DNA from 3 places in the Mycobacterium sp. MS1601 genome. Region 2 is predicted to be linked to each of the others. Evidence: riboswitches for the same ligand, from Rfam matches in the RefSeq annotation. Region 2 holds a riboswitch; each other region holds the start of a gene.
What was found. A riboswitch is a leader RNA that binds a small molecule or an ion and turns the genes downstream of it on or off. The one in region 2 is predicted to bind cobalamin.
Positions count from the first base shown of each region.

Region 1: it holds a riboswitch for cobalamin, as region 2 does, so the genes downstream of both, BVC93_RS02715 (VWA domain-containing protein) here and metE (5-methyltetrahydropteroyltriglutamate--homocysteine S-methyltransferase) in region 2, are expected to answer to the same signal.
Region 3: it holds a riboswitch for cobalamin, as region 2 does, so the genes downstream of both, BVC93_RS22760 (FecCD family ABC transporter permease) here and metE (5-methyltetrahydropteroyltriglutamate--homocysteine S-methyltransferase) in region 2, are expected to answer to the same signal.

Region 1 covers NZ_CP019420.1:570,690-580,230, reverse strand. Annotated here, with positions in the region: gene BVC93_RS02745 (cobalt-precorrin-6A reductase) at 1-665, shown strand, start outside; gene BVC93_RS02740 (cobalamin biosynthesis protein) at 677-1,633, opposite strand; partial or broken gene BVC93_RS02735 (bifunctional adenosylcobinamide kinase/adenosylcobinamide-phosphate guanylyltransferase) at 1,658-1,744, shown strand; gene cobT (nicotinate-nucleotide--dimethylbenzimidazole phosphoribosyltransferase) at 1,761-2,804, opposite strand; gene BVC93_RS02725 (cobyrinate a,c-diamide synthase) at 2,801-5,209, opposite strand; gene cobO (cob(I)yrinic acid a,c-diamide adenosyltransferase) at 5,203-5,817, opposite strand; gene BVC93_RS02715 (VWA domain-containing protein) at 5,817-7,787, opposite strand; cobalamin riboswitch at 7,826-7,990, opposite strand; gene cbiE (precorrin-6y C5,15-methyltransferase (decarboxylating) subunit CbiE) at 8,011-9,216, shown strand; gene glpK (glycerol kinase GlpK) at 9,411-9,541, shown strand, end outside.
Region 2 covers NZ_CP019420.1:193,780-203,320, reverse strand. Annotated here, with positions in the region: gene BVC93_RS00990 (lycopene cyclase domain-containing protein) at 1-252, opposite strand, end outside; gene BVC93_RS00985 (lycopene cyclase domain-containing protein) at 249-584, opposite strand; gene BVC93_RS00980 (phytoene/squalene synthase family protein) at 587-1,531, opposite strand; gene crtI (phytoene desaturase family protein) at 1,531-3,036, opposite strand; gene BVC93_RS00970 (DUF998 domain-containing protein) at 3,160-3,597, shown strand; cobalamin riboswitch at 3,596-3,806, shown strand; gene metE (5-methyltetrahydropteroyltriglutamate--homocysteine S-methyltransferase) at 3,906-6,197, shown strand; gene BVC93_RS00960 (bifunctional 2-methylcitrate synthase/citrate synthase) at 6,252-7,355, opposite strand; gene prpB (methylisocitrate lyase) at 7,352-8,269, opposite strand; gene prpD (2-methylcitrate dehydratase PrpD) at 8,266-9,541, opposite strand, start outside.
Region 3 covers NZ_CP019420.1:4,710,637-4,720,177, forward strand. Annotated here, with positions in the region: gene aceE (pyruvate dehydrogenase (acetyl-transferring), homodimeric type) at 1-1,516, opposite strand, end outside; gene BVC93_RS22720 (hypothetical protein) at 1,650-2,198, shown strand; gene BVC93_RS22725 (DUF3052 domain-containing protein) at 2,319-2,744, shown strand; gene BVC93_RS22730 (peroxiredoxin) at 2,758-3,219, shown strand; tRNA gene BVC93_RS22735 (tRNA-Val) at 3,268-3,342, shown strand; gene BVC93_RS22740 (hypothetical protein) at 3,763-4,518, shown strand; gene BVC93_RS22745 (heavy-metal-associated domain-containing protein) at 4,632-4,841, opposite strand; gene BVC93_RS22750 (ABC transporter substrate-binding protein) at 5,038-6,132, opposite strand; gene BVC93_RS22755 (ABC transporter ATP-binding protein) at 6,122-6,964, opposite strand; gene BVC93_RS22760 (FecCD family ABC transporter permease) at 6,961-7,992, opposite strand; cobalamin riboswitch at 8,159-8,341, opposite strand; gene BVC93_RS22765 (hypothetical protein) at 8,940-9,251, opposite strand; gene BVC93_RS22770 (hypothetical protein) at 9,400-9,541, opposite strand, start outside.

The sequences.
Region 1 (9,541 bases), 380 kb from region 2:
ACGGGATCGACGTGATGAGTTCGTTGGCCGGCCGCGTGGCTCGGCCACGGATGCCGGTGGGCCCCGTCCGCGTCGGCGGATTCGGCGGGGTGGATGGGTTGTGCAGCGTCCTGGCCGAGTACGACGCCGTGGTGGATGCCACCCACCCCTTTGCGCTCACCATGTCGCAGAACGCCGTCGCCGCCTGTGCGGCCACCCAGCGTCCGCTGCTGCGGCTGCAGCGCCCGGGCTGGTCCGATCGTGCGAAACCATCCTGGCACTGGGTGGACTCGCATGACCAGGCCGCTGTCTGCACCGCCGCTCTGGGGCGGCGGCCCGTCCTGACCATCGGACGACAGCAGCTCGCGCGGTTCATCCCGGCACTACGGGATCTGGAGGTACTGGCGCGGGTGGTCGACGACCCGGACGTGGAGCTGCCCGAGCGGTGGCGGCTGCGGAATGACCGCGGTCCGTACGCGTTGCCGGGGGAGCTGGCCCTGCTGCGCGAACACCAGGCCGACGTGCTGGTCACCAAGGACTCCGGCGGTGAATACACCTGGCCCAAGATGGCGGCGGCCGACGAACTCGGCGTGCCGGTGGTGATCGTCGCTCGCCCGCAGATCCCGGCCGGTGTCGCCGCGGTGTCCAGCGTGGAAGATGCCGTTGCGTGGGTGCGGGCGCTGTGACGTGGCTGCCGTCAACCCACAGACCGGCGCGCTACCAACATGCGCGCTGTCGCGGGCAGGAGGGCGGCGGTGACTGCGGCAGCCCAGCCCACCCGGCGGGCGAGCCGGGTGGTGCGCGGAACGTCGCTTGGCACCGGAGCTCGCCCATCGCCCATCAGGGCGCGGTGCTCAGTGCGATTGCCGTAGTAGGTGTTGGTGCCGCCGAGCCGGATCCCCAGTGCCCCAGCGAAACTGGCCTCGACAACCCCGGCGTTCGGACTGGGATGGCCGTCGGCGTCACGGAGCCACGCACGTAGTGCTCCGCGTGGATCCGGAGCCAGGACGGTCGTGATCAGACCGGCGCAGCGAGCACCGGGGAAGCCGAGTAAGTCATCGAATCGGGCAGCGGCCCAACCGAACCGCTCGTAGCGCTGGTTGTGATGGCCCACCATCGCGTCCAGGGTGTTGGCGGCCCGGTGCGCAACCAGCCCGGGCACCCCGGCAACCGCGCCCCAGAAGTAGGACGTGACCACCGCGTCGCTGGTGTTCTCGGCCACCGACTCGACCACCGCACGGGCCACTTCGTCCGGAGTCAGAGCGGAGGTGTCGCGGCCGACCAGGTTACGCAACTGCTGCCGGGCGCCGTCGAGGTCGCCGGCCTCGAGCAATCGGTGTACCGCCAGCGCTTCACGTTCGAGTGAGCGGCCGCCGAGCACCGCCCAGGTGGTCACCGTGGTCACCAATACCTGTGCCGCGGGATGACGAGCGTAGCGTTCCGCGGCGACCGCCATCGCAGTGGCGGTGCCGATCAACAACACCTCGTATGCGAGGCCACGGGCGTTACTGTCGGCGTACATGCGCTTTTCCAGTGCTGAAGCGACACGACCGAATCCGGCCACGGGATGACCCCTGCGGGGGTCACCGAGCAGACGGTCGGTGGTGTGGCCGAGGATCAGGCCCACCGCCCGCCACGTCATTGGGTTGGGCATCTGACTTTCCCTGCGATGATCGGCGACCTGCTCGGCACCGTGAACCGGCGGGTGGCCGCAGTGTGCGATGACGTGCACCTGGTCATTGCCGGCCGCGTGCTGAAACTCTGAGCCGCTCAACCCGAGCTCACCCCGGCATCAGATCCGTCAGCAGCGCGGTGTCCCGCATCGCGGCCACCGCGCCACGCAACACCGGTATCGCAGCCACCGCACCGGAGCCTTCTCCGAGTCGTAGACCGAGATCCAACAGCGGGGACAAGCCGAGTTTGTCCAACGCAAGGCTCTGGGCCGGTTCGGTCGAGCGGTGCCCCGCGGCGAACCACGCCGCCGCACCCGGGTTCATCCGGTCGGCGGTCAATGCACACGCCACCGCCATCAACCCGTCGAGCAGCACGGGGACACCCGAACGTGCCGCTGCGGCAAGATATCCCGTGGACGCCGCCAGATCGGCGCTACCGAGTGCGGCCAAAGTCTGGACGGCGTCGGCGGCACGGTCACCGACCCGATTCAGCGCGGTCTGGATCACCTGAGCCTTGTGCTGCAATGCCGCATCGTCGATACCGCTGCCCCGTCCCACCACCTCGTCGGCCGGCAGCCCGAGTCCGGCGGCCACCATGGCGGCCGCGGGCGTGGTGTTGCCGATACCCAGATCGCCGCTGATCAGCAGTTGCGCGCCGGCGGCGATCTCCTGTGCGGCCACCTCGGCGCCTGCCGCCAGTGCGGCGCGCGTCTGCTCCTCGGTCAACGCGTCCTCGAGATGAATGGCACCACTACAGCGCCGAATCTTGTAGGCCTGCAGCCTCTTGCGAGTCTCGGCAGGCAGGTCGGCAAAATCGTCGTCGACGCCGAGGTCCAGCACACGCACGTCGACCCCGTGTGCAGCGGCCAGGGAGTTGACGCCCAGTTTCCGGATCAGGGCCGCGCGGACGGTTGCGGCGGTGATCGACGACGGGAAGGCGGACACGCCGTGTGCGGCGACGCCGTGATCGCCGGCGAAGATCACCAGGCGTACGTTGTCCAGCTGTTGCGGCGGGACGGCATTCTGGGTGGCACACACCCACACCGCGATCTCACCGAGTTGGCCAAGTGCGCCGGGCGGGGTGGCCAGGCTGGCCAGGCGGGTTCGCGCGGCGATGGCGACGTCGGGCGAGGGCGGGGCGATGCGACTCATGGATTCTCCTGGGAAATGGGCAGGGGCCGCTGGACTACCCGGTCGAAGGCGGCCAGCAGTCGATCGGTGGTGGGCTGATCCCGCACGGCGATGCGGATCCAATCGGCGTCCAGACCGGGGAAGGTGTCGGCGCGCCGTACGGCCATACCGGTGGCACGCAGAGCGGGGTGTACACCGTGACCCACCTGTGCCAGCACAAACGGTGCCTCCCCGGGAACCACCCGGACACCCCGTTGCTGCAGTCCATCAACAAGGTGAGTGTGCCAGTGCCACAACTGTTCTGCACGACGTTGGGCTTCCCGCGCGGCGCGGTCGTCCGAGCACGCCACCATGGCTGCGATCGCAGGCGTCGACACCGACCACGGCACCTGCCGCAGCGCCGCTTCGGTGATCAGGTCAGGGTCACCCAGCAGGTATCCGGCCCGGATCCCGGGAATCGACCAGTGCTTGGTGAGGCTGCGGGTCACCAGCAGCCCCGGTGTCCGCTCGTCGGCCATCGTGTGCGGCTGTCCGGGGACAGCGTCCATGAACGCCTCGTCCACCACCAGCACCCGGCCCGGGCGCAGCAGCGCACGAAGGGTCTGCGCCGGGTGCAGCACGCCGGTGGGATTGGTGGGATTGCCGATGATCACCAGATCGGCGTTATCGGGCACCATGTCGGGGTGTAGGGCGAAATCGTCATCGGCAGAGCACAACACCGAGGTGACGGTGTGCCCGGCCTGTTCCAGTGCCAGGTGAGGTTCGGTGAACTGCGGGTGCACCATCACTGGGTGGCGCCACGGGCGCAGTCCGGCGATCAGGAAGAACGCCTCGGCGGCACCGGCGGTCGGCAGCACCTCCTCGACCGGGCGGCGGTGCCGCGCTCCCAACACCGAACGGGCCTGCGTCGCATCGGGATAGGCGCCGGCGGCGTCGACCGCGTGGTGCAGCGCCTCATCCAGCCAGGTCGGCCGCGGACCTGCGTAGACGTTGACGGCGAAGTCGAGCAGGCCCGAAGCCACCTCCGCGTCGCCGTGGTGACGCAAATCCCGCGGCGGTGGGGCGGCCGCGTAGTCGTGGGCGGCGTCGGCGAACCGCTGCGCCAACTGCGGATGGCCCGCCCAGTGAATGTGCAGATACGACGCGTGGAGGGTCGGTCCGGCAAAGCCTTCCGCCCCGGATGGGAGAACCCAAGCGGAGCAGCCGGTTTCAGGAGCTGCCTCGGGCGTGACCCGGGTGCGGTGGAACTCGTGCCCGGTGATCTGCTCACCTGTTCTGCCCAGCAGCGAGTCGCCGGCCGACGTCGCGATGCGGTAACCCAGCGTCAACTTCGGTGTCATCGCGGCGGTCGCGTCCACCGCGCCGATTGCCGGAACGTCCTCCAGGGTGCGGCACAGATACGTCAGTCCCGCGCACTCGGCGACGGTGGGCACCCCGGCCGCGATGGCGTCGCGGAGTTCGGCCATCAACGCGTCATTGGCCGCGAGGTCTGCGACGTGCACCTCGGGGAAACCGCCGCCGAGGTAGATGCCCGCCGTGCCGGGCGGCAGCGTCGCATCACTCAACGGGTCGAACTCGACCACCGCACAGCCGGCGGCGGTCAACAACTCCTCGGTCTCGGCATAACGGAAGGTGAACGCCCGCCCGCCGGCCAGCGCTATCACCGGCCGGTTGTCTGTGCGGGCCACCACCTCGGCAGCGGGGTTCCAGCCGGTGGCCTTCAACGCCGGTGCCTGCCGAGCGATGTCGAGTACGGCCTCGAGATCGACGTGTTGTTCGATCACCTCGCGCAGCCGCTGCAGCGTGGTTGCCGACTCGGCCCGTTCGGCGGCCGGGACCAGACCGAGGTGGCGTGACGGCATCTCGACCCCGGCATCGCGGGGTAGCACACCCAGCACCGGAATGCCCCGGTCTGTCAGGGCATTACGCACCTCGTCGGCGTGCCGGTCGGTGCGCGCCTTGTTCAGTATCACGCCGGCGATCTGCACCCTCGGGTCGAAGTGCGCCAGTCCGGTGACCACGGCGGCGTGGGTGCGCGACGCGTGCGAGATGTCGACGACGAGGACCACTGGCGTCGAAGTCAACGCCGCCACGTGTGCGGTGGACGATTCGCCGTCGGTGCCCAGGCGACCGTCGAACAGTCCCATCACGCCCTCGATCACGGCCACGTCGGCGCCGGAAGCTCCGTGGACCAGTAGTGGCGCGATCCGGTTCTCGCCCACCATGAACGGGTCGAGGTTGCGGCCGGGCCTGCCGGTGGCCATGGCGTGATAGCCGGGGTCGATGTAGTCCGGGCCGACCTTGTGACCGCTGACCACCAGCCCACGCGCGGACAGGGCCGCCATCAGACCGGTGGCGACGGTGGTTTTGCCGTGTCCGGACGCGGGCGCCGCGACGACGAAGCGCGGCAGACGATGAGTCACCATTCGATACCGCGCTGACCCTTCTGGCCCAGGTCCATCGGGTGTTTGACCTTGCCCATCTCGGTTACCAGGTCGGCGATCTCGATCAGTTTCGGATCAGCCCGGCGACCGGTGATGACGACGTGCTGGCGGCCGGGACGATTGGCCAGAGTCTGCACCACGTCGTCGATGTCCACCCAGCCCCAGTTGATCGGATAGGTGAACTCGTCGAGAACATAGAGCTCGTGGGTTTCGGCGGCCAGCCTGCTCTTGATCTCCGCCCAGCCCTCGGCGGCGGCCACGGCGTGATCTTCCTCGGTGCCCGGTTTACGCGTCCAGGACCAGCCCGAGCCCATCTTGTGCCATTCGACCGGCCCGCCCTCGCCGGTCTGTTCATGCAGGGTGCCGAGGCGTTCGAGCACGGTCTGCTCGCCGATACGCCACTTTGCCGATTTCACGAACTGGAACACCCCGATACGGAAACCCTGGTTCCAGCCCCGAATCGCCAATCCGAAAGCGGCGGTGGACTTTCCCTTGCCGTCGCCGGTATGCACCATGAGCAGCGGCCGGTTGCGGCGCTGGCGTGTGGTCAACCGGTCGTCGGGCACCGTCAGCGGTTGTCCCTGAGGCATCAGGCCGCTCCCTGCACGATGTCGGTCAGCACCTGCGCGTTGAGCTCGGTCAGCGCGACGTACTCGGCGGCCATGTGCTCGGCCAGCGTGCGCGCCAATCCCATACGCATACGGCCGGTTTCGCAGTCGACGACGATGGCGCTGACACCCTGGGCGGCCAGCATCTGCGCGGCTTGGCGGGACCGGCCCACCGGGTCGGGTCCGGCAGTGGCGCGGCCGTCGGTGACCACCACCAGCAGCGGACGCCGGCTGGGATCACGCAGCCGCTCGCGGCGCACCACGTCGGCGGCCTGCAACAGTCCTTCGGCCAGGGGGGTGCGCCCACCGGCGGGCAGATCCTCCAGCCGTCGCGCGGCGATGTCCACCGATCCGGTGACCGGCAGCGCCACCTCGGCGCCGGCGTCACGAAAGGTCACCAGGCCCACCCGGTCTCGGCGCCGGTAGGCGTCCAACAGCAACGACAGTATCGCGGTCTTGACGTGGCGCATCCGTTCACGGGCCGCCATGGAGCCGGACATGTCCACCACGAACAACACCAGGTTTGATTCTCGACCCTCCCGCACGGCGCGGCGCAGATCCTGACTCTGCAGCTGGAGCCGCCCCGCGGTACGGCCACGGGCGATCTGGTGCGGTGCGGCGGCGCGAACGGTCTCGACCAGATGGATGCCGTGGCCGTCACCGTCGACCCGGGTGGCACCGACCCGGCGCCCGGCGGCGGTGCGGGCCCGGCTGCGTCGACCGGACTGCCCCTCGCCGACACCGTCGACGGTGAACAGCTTGGCCCGGTAGGGCTCGCCCGCGCCGACCGGGGCGGGGATGCCCGATGACGGTGTGGTGCCAGTGTTGCCACCGGGCGGGGAGACGTCCTCGGGCGGGTTCTCGCCGCCGCCGTCATCGTCGGGTCCGTCCGGGTCCGGGTCCGGGTCGGTGTCGGAGGTTTCCGGAGGCAGCACGTCGTCGAGGGCCTGCTTGTCGAGTCCGGGTGCGTCGAACGGGTTGCGCCGCCGTCGGTGCGGCAGGGCCAGGCGCGCGGCCACCCTGATGTCCTCGATGGTGATGTGTTCGCGGCCCTGCCAGGCCGCGTGGGCAGCGGCGGTGCGGGCGGTGACGATATCGGCGCGCAGCCCGTCGACCTCGAACGCAGCGCATACTTCGGTAACCTTCAGCAGCATCTCGTCGGAGAGCTGCACGCGGGCCACCACATCCTGGGCGCGCTGGATGCGCAACTTCAACCGCTGCTGGGCCTCGGCGTAGCGGGCCCGGAACCCCTGGGAGTCGGTGTCGAATGCCAGCCGGCGTCGCACCACCTCGGCGCGCAGGACGGGATCACGTGGGGCGGCGACCTCGACGGTGAGACCGAAGCGGTCCAACAGCTGCGGCCGAAGTTCGCCCTCTTCGGGGTTCATGGTGCCGACGAGCACGAATCTAGCTGCGTGAGTTACGGATACACCGTCGCGCTCCACCGACAACCGCCCCATGGCCGCAGCATCGAGGAGCAGATCGACCAGGTGGTCGTGCAGCAGGTTCACCTCGTCGACATAGAGGATGCCGCGGTGGGCGGCAGCCAGCAGCCCCGGCTCGAAATCGATGGCGCCGTCGGACAGTGCGCGCTCGAGGTGGATGGATCCGGCCACCCGGTCTTCGGTGGCACCCACCGGCAGCTCGACCAGACGTACCGGTCGGGTCTCGATCAGGTGTCCGGGGTCGAACGGGCCGTCGGGAGATGTCGCATCGGGGTCGGCAGGTTCGCAGGAGAAGCGGTCGCCTGAGTAGACCTCGATGGGCGGGAGCACCTCGACGAGCGCACGGACCAATGTCGATTTGGCGGTGCCTTTCTGCCCGCGCACCAGAACTCCGCCGATGGCCGGAGACACTGTGGTCAGCAGCAATGCCAGGGCCATGTCGTCGAGCCCGCCTTGGGCGTCGGGGTCGGCGCCCAGTACGGCGGAAAACGGATAAAGCTGCAGCATGAGGCACTCCGCTCACGTTTCGGCCACTTGTTGTGGGCTCATGCGAGGCCGGTCTTCGGACTCACCGCGTCCCGATCCTGAACCAGGACGGGCGCGGATAACCGCAGCGGGCCTGTGCCGGACTCTCACCGGGCTTCCCAGATTCTCCCCGAAAGCCGTCCGCGCCGTTTCCGACGCGGGGGCACACGGGGCACCTCGCGGTACTCACGCTAGCATCGCGCCCGTGCCGATCGCTGACGTGCGTCTCACTGTGGTTGGTATTGGTGCCGACGGATGGGCCGGGCTCGGTGACAACGCCCGGTCTTTGCTCATCGGTGCCGATACCGTTGTCGGTGCGCCTCGACACCTCGGTCTGTTGCCCGAGGTAGATGGTCAGCAACGGTTGACCTTGCCGCGACCGCTACTGGCCGGGTTGACCGCCCTGCTGGAAAATCTGTCCGGCCGGGTCGTGGTATTGGCCTCGGGTGATCCACTGGTCAGTGGTATCGCGACCACATTGATCAACAAGCTCGGGACGGATCGGGTGACGGTGGTACCGCACGTCTCTTCGGTGGCGTTGGCCCGGGCACGTCTTGGCTGGTCAGCGGAATCGGTGTCGGTGATCAGCGTCGTGGGCCGCGATGTGAGCGCGGTACTGCGCGAGTGCGCTCCCGGTATGCACCTACTGGTCTTGTCTTCTGACGAGCACACTCCAGGGGAACTCGCCGACCTACTGCAACGTCTGGGCTACGGCAACAGCCGGATGGTGATCCTGTCGGATCTGGGCGGTACAGCCGAATCCCGCATCGAGACCACGGCACAGCAGTTCGTCGGTGCGGTGCCGCGACTGAACATTGTTGCGCTCGAGATCGCTGGACCACTCCGGAGTGGCTGGGCCACAGGGCTTCCCGACGAACTGTTCGACAACGACGGTCAGCTCACCAAACGAGATCTGCGCGCGGCGGCCTTGGCGCGTCTGGCTCCGGTGCCCGGCCAGTTGCTCTGGGACGTCGGCGCGGGAGCGGGTTCGGTCGGTATCGAGTGGATGCGAGCCCACCCGAGCTGCCGCACGATCGCGGTGGAAGCCGACGCCGACCGTGCCCGGCGCATCGTCGGTAACGCACACTCGCTGGGGGTTCCCACACTACGCGTCGTGAACGGCTCAGCTCCAAACGTATTGGCCGACCTCGAAGAGCCGGACGCCATCTTCGTCGGGGGTGGCGCCACTCGACCGGGGGTCCTGGACGAATGCATGAGCAGGTTGAGTTCCGGCGGTCGCCTGGTGATTCACGGTGTCACGCTGGAAACCGAGATGCTGTTGGGTGCCGCCTACCTGCGACACGGCGGCGAACTCACCAGGATTCACATCGAACGCGCCGCGCCGGTGGGGACGTTTGTGGGGTGGACGCCGGCTCGGGCGGTGACCCAGTGGGCGTGGGTCAAGAACTGAATCGATCACCGGCTTCTGTGGTGTCGGAACGGCCGCGCAGGCTGGCACCGCAAGGGTAATCTGCTGAAATGGTGTGGACCGAGCCCGATGCCGGCTCGCGCGTTGCCTGAAATTTCCTCGCGGCGAAGCGGTTCGCTCCTTGTTGTCACACACGATTCCCAGCGACGAGGCGGGGAACAGGACAAAGGAAGATCATGGCTGAGTTCGTCATATCCGTTGATCAAGGCACTACAAGCACTCGAGCCATGGTCTTCGACCACAGCGGCGCCGAGGTTGGACGGCATCAGCTCGAACACGAGCAGATTCTGCCGCAGGCCGGCTGGGT
Region 2 (9,541 bases):
CCATCCGAAGAAGAAGTCCTCGACGGGAATATCCCACGGTATGCGGATGCCGGTGGTGTGCTGTTCGTCGTAGAGGACGATGGGGGCGCTCAGCTTGGTCAACCACCCGTCCACCGGGATCTGGAAGCCCAGCACGATGACCATCGAGATCCAGTAGACCGGTTTGCGGAAGATACCGGTGCGCAGCACTTTCCATTCCAGGACACAGACCACGATCACGGCGACGGCGGTGGGCAGGGTGTAGCCGATCACGTGCGTCGCACCCGCGAACGCTTGCGCAGCCGGGCCACAATGCCCTCCACCGCCGAATAGGTGAGCAACCCACACATCGGGATCACCAGGAAGAACAGCAGTTCCTCCAGCGGCACCGGCCCGATGTGGACGCCGGTGATGTACTGCGGGTTGTAGGACCAGATGTCAGCCAGGATGGCCACCAGATCCCAGGCGATGAACACCGCGGCCACCGGCAGGATCGCCCGTGCCGCCCTACCGATCTGGCGGTACACCCCGGTGCCGAGGAACTCCAGCGGCGCGGTGATGGCCAGGCAGGCCGCCAGCACCAGCAGGTACTGCCAGCGGTCCATGCTCACGCCGCCCGGGTGTGCCGGCTGCGCCAGGCGTCCAGCAGCCCCACTGCCGCCACCTGTAGACGGCGGCGGTTACCGACGGTGGCTCGTTGGCCGAACACCAGGAAACCCATGTCCTCGACCCGGTCCAGGATCTCGGAGTAGAGCGTCAGTGCCGCCGTGATGCAGGGTCGAGAGCGCGGATCCAGCAACGGGATCCCTTGCTCGGCAACCGAGTACACCTCACGGGTGATGGCGACCTGCTCGGTGAGTGCCCGCTGCACCCGCGGATCGGTGACACGATTGTCGTGGCACCACTGCAGCAGATCCCGGTCCACACCGTGCGCCGCGAGCTCGTCGGCGGGCAGGTAGACGCGGCCGCGATCGAGGTCCTCGTCCACATCGCGGATGAAGTTGGTGAGCTGGAAGGCCGTGCCCAACGCCGCGGCATACGTCGCCGCCTCCTCGCGGGGACCCACCGTGCCCAGCACCGGCAGCATCTGCAGGCCGATCACCTCGGCCGAGCCGTGCATGTAGCGCTGCAGCGCTGGCCGGTCCGCGTAGTCGGTGACGGTCAGGTCCATCCGCATGGAGGTCAGGAAATCGTCGAACAGGTCCCAGCTGATGCCGAAGGTGCGGGCGCAGTGCACCACAGCGGACAGCGCCGGGTCATCCCCGTCGGCTTCATCGTTGACCAGACGGTTGAACAGCTGGATTCGCAGGCGCTCGAGCAGTTCCTGGCGCTGCGCGATGGTGGCGGTGGAGTCGAGATCGTCGAGGATGTCATCGGCGCGGCGGGCGAACCCGTAGAGCGCGTGTACGGCGGGACGCTGGTCCGGCGCCAGCAGGCGGGTGGCCAGAAAGAAGGTGCGGCCGTGTTCGGCGTTCAATTCGCGGCACACCCGATAGGCCTCGCGCAGTTGGGGGTCGTGGACGCCTGCGGCATCGAGTTCAGAGCTGAGCATCAGCGCACCACCATCGTCTGTTGTCTGCGGGAAGGAGAACCGGTGAGCCGCTCGGCGGCCAGTCGGCCGGAGATCACCGCCGTCGGGACGCCGACTCCGGGCACGGTGGACGACCCGGCGAGCACCACGTTGTCGATACCGCGGATCCGGTTCGCCGGCCGGAATGGCCCGGTCTGGGTGAAGTTGTGCGCCAACGCGAACGGGGTGCCTGCGGCCATGCCCTGCCGGGCCCAGCCGGACGGATCCACGACGTCGAGCAACTGGGGGTCCTCGATCAGGCCGGGAAGCCGGCGGTCCACCGTCTCGATCATCTGCTCGGTGTAGGCGGGACCGATCGCCGACCAGTCGATGGTGCCGACCTCGGTGTTGGGGGCAGGAGCCAGCACATAGAGCAGGTCGCGGCCCTCGGGTGCCAGTGTGGGATCAGCGACGGTGGGTCTGGTGACCAGCAGCGACGGATCCGACATCACCGTGCCGTGGTCGATGATCTCCCGGAAGGTGTCGCGCCAGGCGTCTCCGAACAGGATGTTGTGGTGGGGAAGGTCTGAACCTGTTGCGCGGCAGCCAATGTGCGCCACCACGGCGGATGGCGCCGGACGCAGGCGTAGCAATCGACGCGGCGTTCGACCGAGCATCCGGTAGGTGTCGGGCAGTTCGGTGGTCAACACCACGGCGTCGGCCGCGAACCGCTCGCCGGTGTCGGTACCCACGGTGCTGACCACGCCGCCACTGTGTATCAGCTCGGTCACCGAAGTGCCGTAACGGAATTCGACTCCTGCGGCGCTGGCTGCGGCAGCCATGGCGTCCGGCACGGCACGCATGCCGCCCCGCGGGAAGTACACCCCGGCGACCGTGTCCATGTAGGCGATGACGGCGTACACCGCGAGCGCCCGCTGCGGCGGCACCCCCGCATACAGCGCCTGGAAGGTGAACACCCGCTGCAGGCGCTCATCGGTCAGGAATCGCCTGACCACGGAGTCCCAGCGGCGAAACCCGCCGATGGACAGCAACCGCAGCAAATCGGAGTTCACCAGCGAAAGAGGTGATTGGAAGTTCGATCCGATGAAGCCGTCGAACTCCACGTCGTAGAGGCGGGTGAGCCATTGGCGCAGTTGCAGATAGCCCTGCGCCTGCTGCGGGCCGGCGAAGCGTTCCACCTCGGCGGCCATGGCCGCCGCATCGCTGTGTACCTGCAGTGCGGTGCCGTCGGCGAAGGAGGCCCGGTATGCCGGTGCCACCGGGATCAGGTCCAAGCGGTCGGCACTGGATTCGCCCACTGCGGCGAAGGCGTCGTCGATGATCTCCGGCATGGTCAACACGGTGGGCCCGGTGTCGAGCCGGTAGCCGTCGATGTCGGCTCGGCCCATCCGTCCGCCGGGGTGGTGGCCGCGCTCCAGCACTGTGACCGCGACACCGCGGCCGGCAAGGTGCATGGCAGCAGAGAGCCCGGAAAGACCAGCTCCGACCACCACCACGCGGCGGGGTTGACGGAAACGCAGGGTCACGAAGGTCCTCCCGGGCTACAGACAGTGCGAAGGAAGTTCCCGTTCTGGCCAGGTCGAAAACATCGCTTCTCGGGTACCAGAAACGCTGTGGACTCGGGGCGAACGGCAGCTGGCTGCTGGATTGTGGGCGCGACTGTCTACCTGGCCTCCGAAGCTCTTGCAGCAAAGGCACTCCCAGGCTACAGCTACCTGTATAACTACCTCAGCGACCTCGGCGTCGCAACCGTTATGAACGTCGGGTTCGTGGTTCACGGTGCATTGTTCGCAGTCGGAGCCGTCGTTGTCACCCACGGAGCGGAGCCGGTCCTGACCAGGCGCGGTTTCGTCGCGGCCGCCGCGGTGAATGCGCTGGGCAACGTGGTCATCGCCGTGTTCCCGAGCTACCTCGACACCAAGGTGCCGTGGCACGGTATCGGCGCCGGGCTCGCCATCATCGGTGGCAACCTGGCCCTCGTTGTGGGTGGTGGCGCCGGCCGCTGGTCCTGGTGTCGGTCGGTGTACCCGATCATCGTCTGGGAGTTGGTCACCGCGGTGGTGCTGCTCGCGGGACGTTCGCGGTAGTGTTCCCGGTGCAGCTGGTTTGCCTTTGACATCCGTCAAGGGCATCGCAAGAGGGAACCCGGTGAGAATCCGGGACTGTCCCGCAGCGGTATGCAGGAACGACCGCCGTCAACGGCACTGATGTCAAGCATCGGGAAGCGACGGCCAGTAGGAGCATCCACGGATGCGCGCCTGTGAGTCCGAAGACCTGCCAGTTGTGCCGGGCGCGCCGCGTCCGGCGGCGCATCGCCTCGTGGACTGGGCGTATGGCCGGCGTGGTGATCCCTTGCGTCGTGCAGGTGGTCGGTCCGGCGGTACGGCCGTGGGCGATGGGCACTCCGTCGTACCGAAGGAACCATCCCGTGTCACCGACCTTCTCCGCCACCGTTCTCGGTTCACCCCGGATCGGGCCCAACCGCGAACTCAAACGCGCCACCGAGAACTACTGGGCCGGCAAGATCAACCGCGCCAAGCTCGAGGCCGTCGCCTCGGGTCTGCGATTTTCCACCTGGGCGGCCCTGACCGCCGCAGGCCTGGACTCGATTCCGGTCAACACGTTCTCCTACTACGACCAAATGCTGGACACCGCGGTGATGCTGGGTGCGCTGCCGCCCCGGGTGGCCGTCGTCGACGACGATCTGGACCGCTACTTCGCCGCCGCTCGTGGTACCGGGGAGATCGCCCCACTGGAGATGACCAAGTGGTTCGACACCAACTACCACTACATCGTCCCGGAGATCGGCCCGTCGACGACCTTCAGCCTCCACCCCACCAAAGTGCTCGGTGAGCTCGCGGAAGCGCTGTCACAGAAGATCGCCGCTCGCCCGGTGGTGATCGGGCCCATCACGTTCCTCGCGTTGGCCAAAGCCGTTGATGGTGGTGGTGATCCGATCGAACGGCTCGACGATCTCGTTCCCCTGTACATCGACCTGCTGGGCCGGTTGTCCGCAGCGGGCGCTTCGTGGGTACAGCTCGACGAACCCGTGCTGGTCACCGACATCCTCTCCAACGCCGCAGGTCTCGCGGAGTCCGTCTATCGCCGTCTCGGTGAGGTGGCCGAACGACCGTCGATCTTCGTCTCCACCTACTTCGGCGGACTCGACGCGGCGCTGCCCGCGCTGGCCCGCACCCCGGTCGAGGCCATCGGCGTCGACTTGGCGGCAGGCAGCGAGCAAGCCGTGACGGCGGTTCCCGAACTGGCGGAGAAGCTCGTCGTCGCCGGGGTGGTGGACGGGCGCAACATCTGGGCGACCGACCTGGAGAAAGCGCTCGGCGCGCTCAACGCGCTGGTGGGATCGGTCGGCGCGGTAGCGGTGTCCACGTCGTGCTCGACGTTGCACGTGCCGTACTCGCTGGAGCCGGAGACAGGGCTGGACGACGCGCTGCGCAGCTGGCTGGCGTTCGGTGCCGAAAAGGTCCGCGAGGTGGTCACGTTGGCGTCGGCGGTGCGCGGTGAACGCGATGAGGACGTGTTTGCGGCTTCGGCGGCGGCGGTGGCGTCGCGCAGATCGGATGCGCGGCTGCACAATGCCGACATCCGCGCAGTGCTCGGCACGGTGCTGGCCGCGGGTCTGCACCGAGGTGCCGCCCCGGAGCGCCGCGCCGCGCAGGACGCCCGGCTGCGCCTGCCCGTCCTTCCCACCACGACCATCGGCTCGTATCCGCAGACCACGCAGATCCGTCAAGCGCGCGCCGCCTTGCGGGCCGGGGAGATCGACCAGGCCGAGTACACCCGGCGGATGAAGGCCGAAGTCGCCGAAGTCATCACACTGCAGGAAGAGCTGGGCATCGACGTCCTGGTACACGGAGAGCCCGAACGCAACGACATGGTGCAGTACTTCGCCGAGCAGCTCGACGGCTTCTTCGCCACGCAGAACGGTTGGGTGCAGTCCTACGGCACCCGGTGTGTGCGACCGCCGATCCTCTACGGCGACGTGGTGCGGCGGCGGCCGATGACGGTCGACTGGGCCACCTATGCCCAGTCGCTGACCGACAAGCCGGTCAAAGGCATGCTGACCGGGCCGGTGACGATTCTGGCCTGGTCTTTCGTCCGCGATGACCAGCCGTTGGCGGACACCGCCAATCAGATCGCGCTGGCGATCCGTGACGAGACGGTGGATCTGCAAACAGCGGGCATCGCGATCATCCAGGTCGACGAACCGGCACTACGGGAGTTGCTGCCCTTGCGCGTCAAGGACAAAGAGGAGTACCTGCGCTGGGCGGTGGCTGCGTTCCGGCTGTCGACGTCCGGGGTCAGCGACTGCACCCAGATTCACACGCACTTGTGCTATTCGGAGTTCGGAGAGGTGATCGGGGCCATCGCCGACCTGGATGCCGACGTCACCTCCATCGAGGCGGCCCGCTCGCACATGGAGGTGCTCGACGACCTGAACGCGATCGGCTTCGGCAACAGCGTGGGACCCGGTGTCTACGACATCCATTCGCCGCGGGTGCCCACCACCGAGGAGATGGCCGTGTCGTTGCGTGCCGCGATGGCTGCTGTGACTGCCGAGCGGTTGTGGGTCAACCCCGACTGCGGGCTCAAAACCCGTCGCACCGAGGAGGTGAGGGCCTCGTTGCGCAACATGGTGGCCGCCGCCCGACAGGTACGCGCCGAGTAGTTCATGCGATTTGGGCGTGATTCCCACCGCTGCGCGGTGGGAATCACGCCCAAATCAGAGCGCCCGCTGCGGCGGACCCGAATACTCGCTCAGCGGCCGGATCAGGGCATTGGACGCGGCCTGCTCGATGATGTGCGCGGTCCAGCCGGTGATGCGGCTCATCACGAAAATTGGTGTGAAACTCGGAATGTCGAACCCCATCAGGTGGTAAGCAGGACCGGTGGGGAAGTCGAGATTGGGCTTGATTCCGGTGGTGGCCGCCATGGCGCGCTCCAGCACCTCATAGATGTCCAGCCAGCGTTGGCCGTCGCGCACCGCTGCCACCCGGACCAGGGCTGCCTTCATCGTCGGCACCCGCGAGTCGCCGTTGCGGTAGACCCGATGGCCGAACCCCATCACCTTCTGCTTGCGGGACAGCCTGGCGTGCAACCATTCCGCGGCCCGGTCGGCGCTGCCGATGGCGAGCATGTCATGCATGACGGCTTCGTTGGCGCCGCCGTGAAGTGAGCCCTTGAGCGCACCGATGGCTGCGGTGACGGCGCTGTAGATATCCGACTGGGTGGACGTCACCACCCTTGCGGCGAAAGTGGAGGCATTGAAGCTGTGCTCGGCGTAGAGCACCATCGACTGCTCGAAGGCTTGCACCACCACCGGTTCGGGAACGGCGCCGAAGCACATGTTCAGGAAGTTCTCGGCATAGCTCAGATGACTGTGCGGGGCAATGGGTTCGAGCCCGCGCCGACGGCGCATGTCGAAGGCGACGATGGTGGGCAGCACGGCGAACATCCGCAGCGATGTGGCGTGGTTGGTGGACGGGTCGTCCTCATCGGGGTCCTCGGCACCCAGATAGCTGATGGCGGTGCGCACCACGTCCATCGGATGGCAGGTGTCGGGAAGCTTGGCCAGCAACGACTGCATGGAGCGGTCCAGTCGCCGCGCCGCCCGCTCCCGCTGGGAGAACAGCTCCAACTGATGCGGGGTCGGCAGCTCTCCGTTCCACAGCAGGTAGGCGACCTGCTCGAAACTGCACTGCGCGGCCAGGTCCTGCACCGGGTAACCGCGGTAGGTGAGCGTGTTGGTCTCCGGAACCACCTTGGAGATGGCCGTAGTGTCCACGACGACGCCGGCCAACCCCTTGTGGATGGTGGGTGTGCTCATGTCCGCGCTCCTTGCAGGGCGAAATTGTAGATGTCGGAGTCAAACTCGTTGTAGTCGGCGTAGCGCAGCAGTTCGTAGAGTCGGCTGCGCTGCTGCATCCGGTCCAGGATCCCGGATTGTGTTCCCGTCGAATGGATCTCGCGGAGTCCGGTCTCCACGGCGTGCATCGCCAGTCGCAGCGTGGATACCGGGTAGATGACGACGTTGTAGCCGATGTCGGCCAGCTGCCGTGTGGTGAGCAGATCGGACTTGCCGAACTCGGTCATGTTCGCCAGCAGCGGGGTCTGCACGGCGGCCCGGAACTGTTCGAAATCGGCCGGCGTGGTGAGTGCCTCGGTGAAGATGAGGTCTGCTCCGGCGTCGGCGTAGGCCTTGGCACGCTCGATGGCCGCGGGCACCCCCTCGATGCCTGCGGCGTCCGTCCGTGCACAGATCACGAAGTTCGGATCGCGACGAGCAGATACCGCTGCACGCAGCCGCTTGACCATCTCCGATGTGGGCACCACCGCCTTGCCGTCGAGGTGACCGCAGCGCTTCGGGTTCACCTGGTCCTCCAGGTGCAGGCCGGCAAGTCCGCAGTCTTCGAGCACGGTCACCGTGCGGGCAGAGCTCATCGGTTCGCCGAAGCCGGTGTCCGCGTCGATCAGGGTCGGCAGATCGGTCACGGCGGCGATCTGAGCTCCGCGCGCGGAGACCTCGGACAACGTGGTCAGGCCGATATCGGGTAGGCCCAGGTCCGCCGACAGCACGGCCCCGGAGACATACACCCCCTCGAACCCGATCTCGGTGACCAGCTTGGCCACCAGCGGGGAGAATGCGCCCGGAAAGCGCTGCAGCTGACCAGAGTTGAGAACGGTACGGAAGTGGGAACGCTTCTGGGCCGCGGACGTGGAGGCGGCCAACAGCCCGGTCACCGGAAGATCCCGGACGGAATCGTCGGCGCCTTGTCCAGCACCCGCGGATCCACCAACGGGTTCAACCCGCCGAGGGCACCGGCCTCGAGTTCGCTGACTCGGGCCACCACATCGAGGAAGCGTTGTTGTTCACTCGGTTCGATGACGCCCTCGGCGAGTTCGGTGAACTTGGCAACGTACTGGTCCCGCTCGAACGGACGGGCGCCCAGGGGATGCGCGTCGGCCACCGCCAGCTCGTCGACGATCACTGTGCCGTCGCGCAGTGTGATCTCGGCGCGGGCGCCGAATGCCTTCTCACTCGGGTCTTCCGAATGGTAACGACGCGTCCATTCCGGATCCTCGACGGTGGAGATCTTGCGCCACAGCGCGACGGTGTCCGGCCGGTGTGCGCGCTCGGGCGCGTACGACCGCTCGTGATGCCAGGTCCCGTCCTGCAGGGCCACCGCGAAGATGTACATCACCGAGTGGTCGAGGGTTTCGCGGGAGGCACCGGGATCGAACTTCTGTGGGTCTCCCGAACCCGTGCCGATGACCACGTGGGTGTGATTGCTGGTGCGCAGCAGGATGGACTCGATCTGGTCGAAATCGTCTATGCGGTTGCGCATCCGGCGGGCGAGGTCGATCGGCGCCTGACTCTGGTACTCGGCGGAGTGCTCCTTGGTGTAGCTGTCCAGGATGGCCCGTTTCGGTTCGCCGGGTTCGGGCAGTGGTACCTGGTAGGTGTGGTCGGGGCCGCCCAGCATCCAGGCGATCACTCCGTCTTCGCCCTCCCAGATCGGGGCGGGTGCCCCTTCGCCCCGCATCGCGCGGTCGACGGCCTCGATCGCGACTTTGCCTGCATAGGCCGGTGCAAAGGCCTTCCAGCTGGAGATCAGGCCCTTGCGCGACTGTCGGGTGGCAGTGGTCAGGTGCAGCGCCTGGCCGATGGCGGCGTAGATGGTGTCGGTGTCCAGGCGCAGCATGGTGCCCAGTCCCGCCGCCACCGCCGGGCCGAGGTGTGCCACGTGGTCGATCTTGTGCCGGTGCAGGCAGATACCTTTCACCAGATCGATCTGGACCTCGTACGCGGTGGCGATACCGCGGATCAGGTCGGAGCCCCGCACGCCCAGTTGCTGAGCCACGGCCACCAGAGCCGGGATGTTGTCACCGGGATGCGAGTAGTCGGCGGCCAGGAAAGTGTCGTGGAAGTCCAGCTCGCGGACGGCCACACCGTTGGCCCAGGCGGCCCATTCGGGCGAGTAGGTTCCCTCGACGCCGAAGACGGTCGCGCCT
Region 3 (9,541 bases), 1.9 Mb from region 2:
GCGCCTTGGTCTTGGTACGCCGCTCCGGCAGGAACCCACCGAGGGCCCGGCGACGGTCCAGCATGTAGCGGATCTCCGGGGCGTCGGAGCCCGGGTGGTAGTACGGCGGCAGGTAGGGGTTCTCTTCGAGCTGGCTGTCGGTGACCGGGATGCGCTGGGCGTCGCGGAAGTCCTTGAGGTCTTGCAGCGCAAGCTTTTTCATCTGGTGCGTGGCGTTGCGGCCTTCGAAGTGCTTACCCAGGGTGTAGCCCTTGATGGTCTTGGCGAGGATGACCGTCGGCTGACCCTTGTGTTCCATCGCGGCGCGGTAGGCGGCGTACACCTTGCGGTAGTCGTGGCCACCGCGTTTGAGGTTCCAGATCTCGGCGTCGGTCATCGGCTCCACCAGGGCCTTGGTGCGCGGGTCGCGGCCGAAGAAGTGGTCGCGAACGTAGCCGCCGTCGTTGGCCTTGTAGGTCTGGTAGTCACCGTCGGGCGTGGTGTTCATCAGGTTCACCAACGCGCCGTCGCGGTCGGCGTGCAGCAGCGCATCCCATTCGCGGCCCCACACCACCTTGATGACGTTCCAGCCGGCACCGCGGAAGAACGACTCCAACTCCTGGATGATCTTGCCGTTGCCCCGTACCGGGCCGTCGAGGCGCTGCAGGTTGCAGTTCACCACGAAGGTGAGGTTGTCCAAGCCCTCGTTGGCTGCCACCTGGATCAGGCCGCGGCTTTCCGGCTCGTCCATTTCGCCGTCGCCGAGGAATGCCCACACGTGCTGATCGGAGGTGTCCTTGATGCCGCGGTCACCGAGGTAGTGGTTGAAGCGCGCCTGGTAGATCGCGTTCATCGGTCCCAGGCCCATCGAGACCGTGGGGAACTCCCAGAAGTCGGGCATCAGGCGCGGGTGCGGGTAGGACGGCAGGCCGCCGCCGGGGTGGCTGTGCTCCTGGCGGAAGCCGTCCATCTGGTCGGCGGTCAGCCGGCCCTCGAGGAAGGCGCGGGCGTAGACCCCGGGGGAGGCGTGGCCCTGGATGAACACCTGGTCGCCACCGCCGGGATGGGCCTTGCCGCGGAAGAAGTGGTTGAAGCCCACCTCGTAGAGCGCCGCCGACGACGCGTAGGTGGAGATGTGCCCGCCGACGCCGACGCCGGGGCGCTGCGCGCGGTGCACCATGATGGCGGCGTTCCAGCGGATCCAGGCGCGGTAGCGACGTTCCACGTCCTCGTCGCCGGGGAACCAGGGCTCCAGCTCGGTAGGAATGGTGTTGACATAATCAGTCGAGGTCAGCGCGGGGATCGCGACCCGTTGTTCACTGGCGCGTTCCAGCAGTCGCAGCATCAGATAGCGGGCACGCGCAGGACCGGACCGCGACAACAGATCGTCGAAGGATTCCAGCCATTCGCCGGTCTCTTCGGGGTCGATGTCAGGCAGGTAAGACGCAACGCCTTCCCGAATCACACGTACACGATCGGGTTCGCCTGCGGTGCCGGAGTTTTTGGCCAGGTCTTGGCGCACGAACTCGGTTGTCAACGCACTACTCCTAATGTGAGGGCGTAGGGGGTGTCCTACGCCACTTATCTTTCCGCACGTCGATCGATTGCGGCGAGCGGATCTGAGAAGGTCGGGGCGTGGGGACCCTCGCGAGCCGGTAACGTCTGTATCTGTGCAGATCGGACGGCTGCGGGTGGCCTTGGGACTGTCCGCCGTGGTGCTGATGACCGTGATCGGGTGCAGCAGCGTCACCGACGGTAATCCCACCGTCGACGCGTCGGAGGCGCCTGCCTACCGGACATCGGTGTCAGAGTCGTTGTCGGCGTCGGCAGCCACCTCGAGCGCGCGGGAATCGCAGCGGCAGGAGTCGCTGACCGTCGAGGCCGTGCACACCACGTGCGAGACGATGAGCACCACCAGCGCCGACGGCATCGACGCCCTGAATGTCTATGTGGACTCGATGAACGCGGGCAGTGACGGGATTGCCACCGAAGGAGCGGCCGCCGAGGCGCTGAACCGCAGCGCTGACATGGTGCTCGGAGGTATCAACGACACCCTGCCGCCGGAGATCCGCGACGCGCTGAACGCCTGGGTGGACGCTGCCAGGGCCACCGCGACGGCAGTGCTGGCGCGGGTGCCCGCCAGCGAGTTCAACGAAGCCGTCACCCGGCTCAACGACTCCCGCTCCAATGCGCTGAACCTGTGCGACGGCTTCTACTGAAGCCGCCGTTTCGACACGACGGGAAAACTCCGGTTGTGTCTGCTGTCACCTGCTGCTCGGCTCTGTGCGACGATGAACCCAATTGCACGAGTGTCCTGACGATTGAAGGAGGGTCCCACGGTGGTCGCGGCGGACGACGCAGCGAACTACGCCCGCAGTTTGGGCATCCAAAAAGACCAGGTTGTCCAGGAGTTGGGCTGGGACGAGGACACCGACGACGACATCCGCGCCGATGTCGAGGATGCCAGCGGTGGCGAGCTCCTCGACGAGGATGCTGATGAGGTCATCGACGTCGTGCTGCTGTGGTGGCGTGATGACGACGGTGACCTGGTGGACGCCCTCATGGACGCCATCACACCCCTGGCCGACGACGGCGTGATCTGGGTGCTGACACCCAAGACCGGCAAACCCGGACATGTGCTGCCGGCCGAGATCGCCGAATCGGCGCCCACCGCCGGACTGATGCAGACGTCCTCGGCGAATCTGGGTGACTGGATCGGCAGCCGGCTGGTGCAGCCCAAGTCCGCGAAGGCACCTCGTCGTTGAAGTTGCCCAGTTGATGCTTCCCATCGGGAGCGCGGCGCCAGACTTCAGTCTCAAGGACCAGAACGGGCGTGCTGTCAGCCTCGGCGCCTACCGGGGGTCCAAGAACGTCCTGCTGGTGTTCTTCCCGTTGGCGTTCACCGGAATCTGTCAGGGTGAGCTGGACGCCATCCGCGACAACCTGGCGCGCTACGAGAATGACTCCACCGCCGTGCTGGCGCTGTCCGTCGGGCCGCCGCCGACGCACAAGGTCTGGGCCACGCAGAGCCACTTCACGTTCCCGGTACTGTCCGATTTCTGGCCGCACGGCGCCGTCGCGCAGTCCTACGGCGTGTTCAACGACGTGGCGGGCGTGCCCAACCGCGGCACCTTCGTGGTCGACCGGTCAGGGACGATCGTCTTCGCGGAGATGAAGCAGCCCGGTGAGCCGCGCGATCAGGGGCTGTGGGTGGACGCGCTGGCTGCCCTGTCGTCGTGAATTCGGTTTTGGTCTCCCGGTTGTCCGGCGTGTAACCTGCTGCGGTCCGGGCGTGTAGCTCAGTGGTAGAGCTCTGGTTTTACACACCAGCGGTCGGGGGTTCGAAACCCTCCGCGCCCACCAGGTCAAGATGTCAGTTGTTCGTGCTGAGGACCGGCGCGGCTCAAAAGCTGATCGATGTGAGCCGAAGTCGGTTCAGGGGAAGAATCCAGCGATGGAAATCGGCCGTCGTTTATGAGGTCTGTTCGACCGAACAGGCAAGCGGGTGTTGGCACTGGGGCAATCCCTGAGCGCTGCGGGCGGCTCCGTCATCTACGTACTCCTGGAGAAACCCGCATCCCAGGGCACTCAAAGGGCGCAATTTCCCAGACGCACGTCGACAACACTTGGCGCGCCGTGACCGCCGACCGTTTGTTCCTTCCGAACTGCAAGAGCGCCAGTGGGTTCGAGCCGCGATGAGTTGTGCGGACCGGACGTCGGTTTGGCCAGCAGCCGCCCGTGAGCTTGCCCGTCGAGTGACGGAAGAATCTCGGTCCGGTTGAGATGTGGTGTCGCGCAGATGTCCTCGAGCCCGCTGCTGTCATCATCGGACAAGTGGCACCAAGAACCGAACGCAAGACCGACAGCAGGCTGGCAGCCCGCCTCGCTGCGCTGGCCTCGCTGGGGGCCGCTGTCATTCATTTCGCCGTCGTCCCTACACACTGGCACGAATGGATGCCGGCCGGCGTGTTTTTTGTCGGTCTCGCTACGTTCCAACTGATTTGGGCATGGGCGGTGCTCGTCCGCGCCACGACGTCAGTTCTTGCCGCGGGGATAACGCTCAATCTCGCAGCGATTGCGGTGTGGGCGTTGTCGCGGACCGCAGGGGCCCCGTTCGGTCCGCACGCCGGGGAGGCCGAGTCCATCCAAGGTGCGGACCTGTGTGCTCTCCTGCTGCAGATTTATGTGGTGATGGGTGCGGGCTGGGTGTGGTACCGCGGCCTGCGCGGTGAGCCGGTCACGGGCTTCGCCAGCGCCGTGGTCCTTCTCGGTGCCGTCAGCGTGATCGCGCTGGCCTCCACGGTGGGAGTTGCGTCCGGTCTTCGACACGACCACGACGGGCCGGCAGGCGCGGAGGCCGGTCATCACGGGCCTCACGTCGAACGGGCGGACGATCATCACAGCGACCCCCCGAATTCGCCCACCTCGGCGCCGGTGGAGAAAGCCAACGCCACCCTGGTGGCACCGTCAGAGTCCGTGGAAATCCCAGCCCCGCCGGCGTCGAACGACGCCCATGACCATCACGACCATGACCACTGATCGCCGAGGGCGGCCGCTGGGAGTAGTGGCATGAAACTACGGCGGCCAGGTCGGTAATTTCTGCCACTGCGGCGGTTTCGCAGTTTCATGAACCGAGGTCGGTGATCGGATACTCAGCCCGCCAGGCTGTACCCGGCCTTCTGGACCGCGGCGTCGATGGCGGCGGCGTCTAGGTCGCGATCAGCGCAGATGGCGACCTCGCCAGTGTCAACGTTGACTTCCACCTCGGTGACTCCCTCGATGCCTCGGATTTCCTTGCTGACCGACGAAGCGCAGTGGCCGCAGGTCATGCCCGCCACGGCGACATTGATGGTGGTGCTCACGGTGGTGCCCTTCCCGTTGTGTGCAGCAGTTGACTACCGCACACCCACCATACCCCCTCGGGGTATGGTGGGTCCGGTCTACCCGCCGCCAAACTGCGGTCGACCTGCCACTCTCAGGGCTGCCCGCCGTTCCTGTCTGGCCGACGTCAGAGCCTCGGTGGAAAGCCTCCCTGTCCGAACGTCCGGTGGCACGTGCTCATGGGGTGAGCCAGTCGTTTCCCGGGAGGTTGAGCTGCGTCGCGTCCAGGGTTGGCTTGATGCCTGATTGTGGTGCGAGATCATGGTTTTCGAGCACCGCCCGCAGAATCTCTGCAGTGTCGATGTTCAGCGGGCTGGAAACCCACATGGCGTAGGGAAGGTTGACGAACCGGTTTTCCTGAACCGCTTTGAGGTTTCGGCTGGCGGGGTTGCTGCGAAGGGCGGCGATCTTGTCTTCGACAGTCTGACCCGGATAGTCGACGAAGACGATGAGGTCTGGATCTGCGGTGGCGATCCGCTCCCAGCTCACGGTTGTCCAGGTGTCTTGGATGTCTTCGGTGGCGTTGCGTGCTCCGGCGGCGTCGATGATTCCTTGGGGTCCACCGAAGGCTCCCGAGGAGAACACCGTGTCGCTACCGCTGTCGAACAGGAAGATGGTGGGTTTCTTCTCGGGTTGCGGTGCGGCACGCAAGGCTTCCAGCCTGGCGGCGATGTCTTCGGCTGCTTGAGAACCCGTGTGCGCGTTGTTTGTCAGAGTTCCGATGTTGCGCAAATCGGTGTCAAGGGCGAGCCACGGGTCCATGGTGCCGCGAACGGGCTGTCCGTCGACTTGCAGGCATGCTTCAGACAGCTGATAGACCGCGATTCCATGCGTTGCAAGGATGTCCGGGGTTATTCCCCGTTCCTCGCCCATGCCGTAGTTGTATCCGGCGAACAGGACTTGTGGGTCGGCGCCGACGATGTTCTCCAGCGTCGGTTGCTCCGGAGCCACTTCGTTGAGACCGTCTACTTGAGAACCGTATTTGAGGCGAAGAACCGCGGCGTCGCGGCTCATGGAGCTGACCGCGTTCATCTGATTGCGGGCGCCGGCTGCCAACGCGATCGCGATCATTCCTCCGTCGTTGACGAACAACCGGTCAATCGGCTGCTCGTAGGTGACTTCCTTGCCGCAGTTGGTGACAGTCACGGTGTCCGCTGTCGTGGTCGTCTCCGCCTGGGACGTGCATCCCGAGGTTGCACCGAGGAGGACGGCGCAGACCGCCAGGTGTATCGCCGGTCGCGTCGCGAAAGGGGATCGAAATCTATACGCCATTGTTGTGCTCCTCATGATGGTTTGACGCCAGTTCGGCATGGGTGAGTAACAGATGGAAACGGCCGGTCGTCGGATGGACGATGATGTCGCCGGCAACACCGAAGACCTGCCGCAAGAGGGCAGAGGTGAGAACTTCAGAGGGTGACCCCTGGGCGTACACCCGGCCGCCGGCCACGACCGCGACCGCATCGAAATGCCGCATCACCAAGTCGAGATCGTGCATCGCAGCGATGACGGTGCATCGGAGGTCGTCGAGTATCTGCATGAATCTCAGTCGCCACGAGGCGTCGAGATGGTTAGTGGGTTCGTCAAGGACAAGAACGGATGTTCGCTGTGCCAACGCGCGGGCCAGGACGACCCGGTGACGTTCACCACCAGAAAGCTGGACACACGGTCGGTTGCCCCACCCCTGCAGACCGACGGCGCTGAGGGCGCCGTCAATGATGTCCCGCTCTCCGGAAACGGCGCCTGCCCACGGGTTCCGGTAAGGGGTCCTGCCCAGACCCACGGCCTCGGCGACGGTCAGTTCGCCTGAGGGTCGCTCCTCTTGTCCGACCACTGCGATGGTGCGCGCTCGCTCTCGGGCCGGCATCCGATACAAGTCCCTGCCTTCAACCAGGACTGTTCCCGCTGACGGTGCGTCGAGACCGGACAGGGCGCGCAGCAAAGTGCTCTTGCCGGCGCCGTTGGGGCCGATGACCGCCAGCCGCGTCCCGGCAGCCACCGTCAGGTCCACACCGGACACCACTGTTCTGCTGCCGCGGCGACAGAGCACGCCGTGTGCGCTCACCGTCACGCCCGTCGCCGGGGGTGCGGTTGGCGGTGCGCTCATGTGTTGTTGCCGAACTGGTAGCGTCGCCGCCCCATCAAATAGAGAAACACGGGCGCGCCGACGAGGCCGGTGATGATCCCCAGGGGCATCTCCCGTGGTGCCGCGACTTCGCGTGAGATCACGTCGACCCACACCATGAAGAGCGCTCCAATGCTGACCGAGACCGGCAGCATTGCGCGGTGGGTGGCGCCGACGAGCATGCGGGCCGCGTGGGGCACGATGAGTCCGACGAACCCGATTCCGCCGGAAACGGCAACCAGGACACCGACGAGCACCGCCTGGACCGCGAACAACGCGTTCCGCACTGCCCGCACCGGTACGCCCAGCGATGCCGCGGTGTCGGCACCGACGGAGTAGGCGTCGAGCCAGGAGTGAATGAGCAGGGCAGCAACGAACGACACCAGCACCACCGCTGCCGTGAGGGGAATCTTCGCCCACGTCGCTCCCGCAACGCTGCCCAGCAGCCAGAACATGACACTTTCGGCGGCGTGCGGATCGCCGGCGGTGAAGACGAGCAGTGACGACAGCGCCATGAACGCCGACGACAGCACCACCCCGGAGAGGATCAGGCGCAGTGCTGTGAGGCCGCCTTGGGCACGTGCCACCGCATACACGGTGAGCGTGGCCACCGTAGAACCGATGAGCGCGGCGCCCGACAGCGCCCAGACTCCCAACGATGAGAGTGCACCGAGGGTGATCACGGCGGTTGCACCCACTGAGGCGCCTGCTGACACACCGAGTAGGTACGGCTCTGCCAGCGGGTTGCGGACCAACGCCTGCATGAGGGCGCCAGCCAGGGCCAGACCCGCACCGACCAACGCTGCAAGTATCGAGCGCGGCAGGCGAAGCTCCCACACGATGGTGTCAAACCCCGGAACACCGGTGGCGCCGGTGAAGCGGCCCACGACGACGTTCCACACGTCACGCAGTGGGATGTCCTCGGCGCCGAAGGCCACCGAAACAACGATGCTCAGCAGCGTGAGAACGGCGAGCACCGTTGTCAACGCAACAACCGGCGCTCGGCGCACGGTGGCAACCGAGGCATGTTCGTCGCGAAGGAACGCTCTTTCTTCGCGGACTGTCACCTCCGGACTGCCGGCCACCAGGACACGCAGCTGGCGGTGCGCTGACCGCTGAGGGGGATGAACAACTCTGACCTCGCTATGCCGGGGTATCTATTCGCGAGATACACGGTGGACACAACCGAGAGCGGCAGGTATTCGGACTCGGGGATCGTCGACACCCGAGGGCTTCCCTGGATTGCCAGGTCGCCGATGTCGAGCACGTTCCCCATACCGTTGCGCGTCAGCCCCGGAGTCGCACCGGGTTCCCCGACACCCGCACTGCACGGATGTAACCACTCTCAACGGCGCAGGTTATCTCATCATCGCCGTCGGCGTCAGCCCTCAGTGCCCGGCGCGTCCCGAAGTGGAAGCCGAACGTGGGCCCGACGGGCGTCTTGAACCACTGCCGATTGCGCCGCGCGGATCCACCCGCTCCGATGTGTTGGTCCACTCTCGTACTTCTCCGCGATCGACAGCCTGTTCCACGACCACGGCCACCGAGTCCTTCGCGGGCCACGACAGCAGCTGCGCAACTGCCAACCCCAAAGGGGTTGACATACAACGACACAAACCCGTCGCGAAGATGGTCAGATCCTCACGAAAAGAACCGGCCGTCGAGGCGACCTTCGCGCCGGGCAAGACCCGGGCAATGCGCGCCACGACACACTGGTGGTGATGGCCGAAGGCGAAACGCACTGTGTAGTAACCAAATGGGATGACACGGACGTCACGTTCGAGCACTGCGAGATCGCCTTGGCCCGACGCAGCACTGACTGGTCGGCCAGAGCGGCATGAGCGCTTCTGACTCCAGGTCAACATGGTGCTTGTGAGGTCTGGTCCATAACACGTCGGAGTTATCGTGCCGCGGACTCGGTGGGGAACATCGTCCAGACGTTCCCCACCGAATCTGCTCACCGCACGTTGACGTACGCGGTTGTCACCCTGACCGGCGCGAACTGCCGGTCGTAGCCGGTGTAATCCTGGGTCCCGTTGACGGACTCGGTGTGGATGAACGTCGGGCCCACACCCACCGACACCACTTTGGCGTCGGCAAGCTCCACGTCGGAGAGCCGGTTCACCACCACCGTGTAGCCCTGAGCTTTTAGGTTGGCGATGGTGTCCGCCGCGCTGCCGACACCGGACGGTGCGGCGGCCGCCGGCGCGGCCAATGTGATGACGCCTGCGGACAGGGCTGCGGCTGCGGCAATGGAGTAGATCTTCATGGTCGTACTTCTTTCGTGTAGCTGACCGGCGAACTGATCCGGCCTGTGCACAGCCTGGAGCGGGTGAGCGCGATAAGCACGCGTAATCCACTACCCGACAACGACAAAGCTCCCCATGAGTTAGGGGAGCTTTCTCGAGTTCGTCTGCTCAGCGGACGTTGACGTAGACGGTCTTGACGTTGTCGGGGGCGAATTGGTTGTCGGCGTTGGGGCTGTAGCCGCCTTCGCTGCGGTTGTTGGCGTTGGTGTGCTGGAAGGTCGGGCCTGCACCGACGGAGACGACGCTGGCA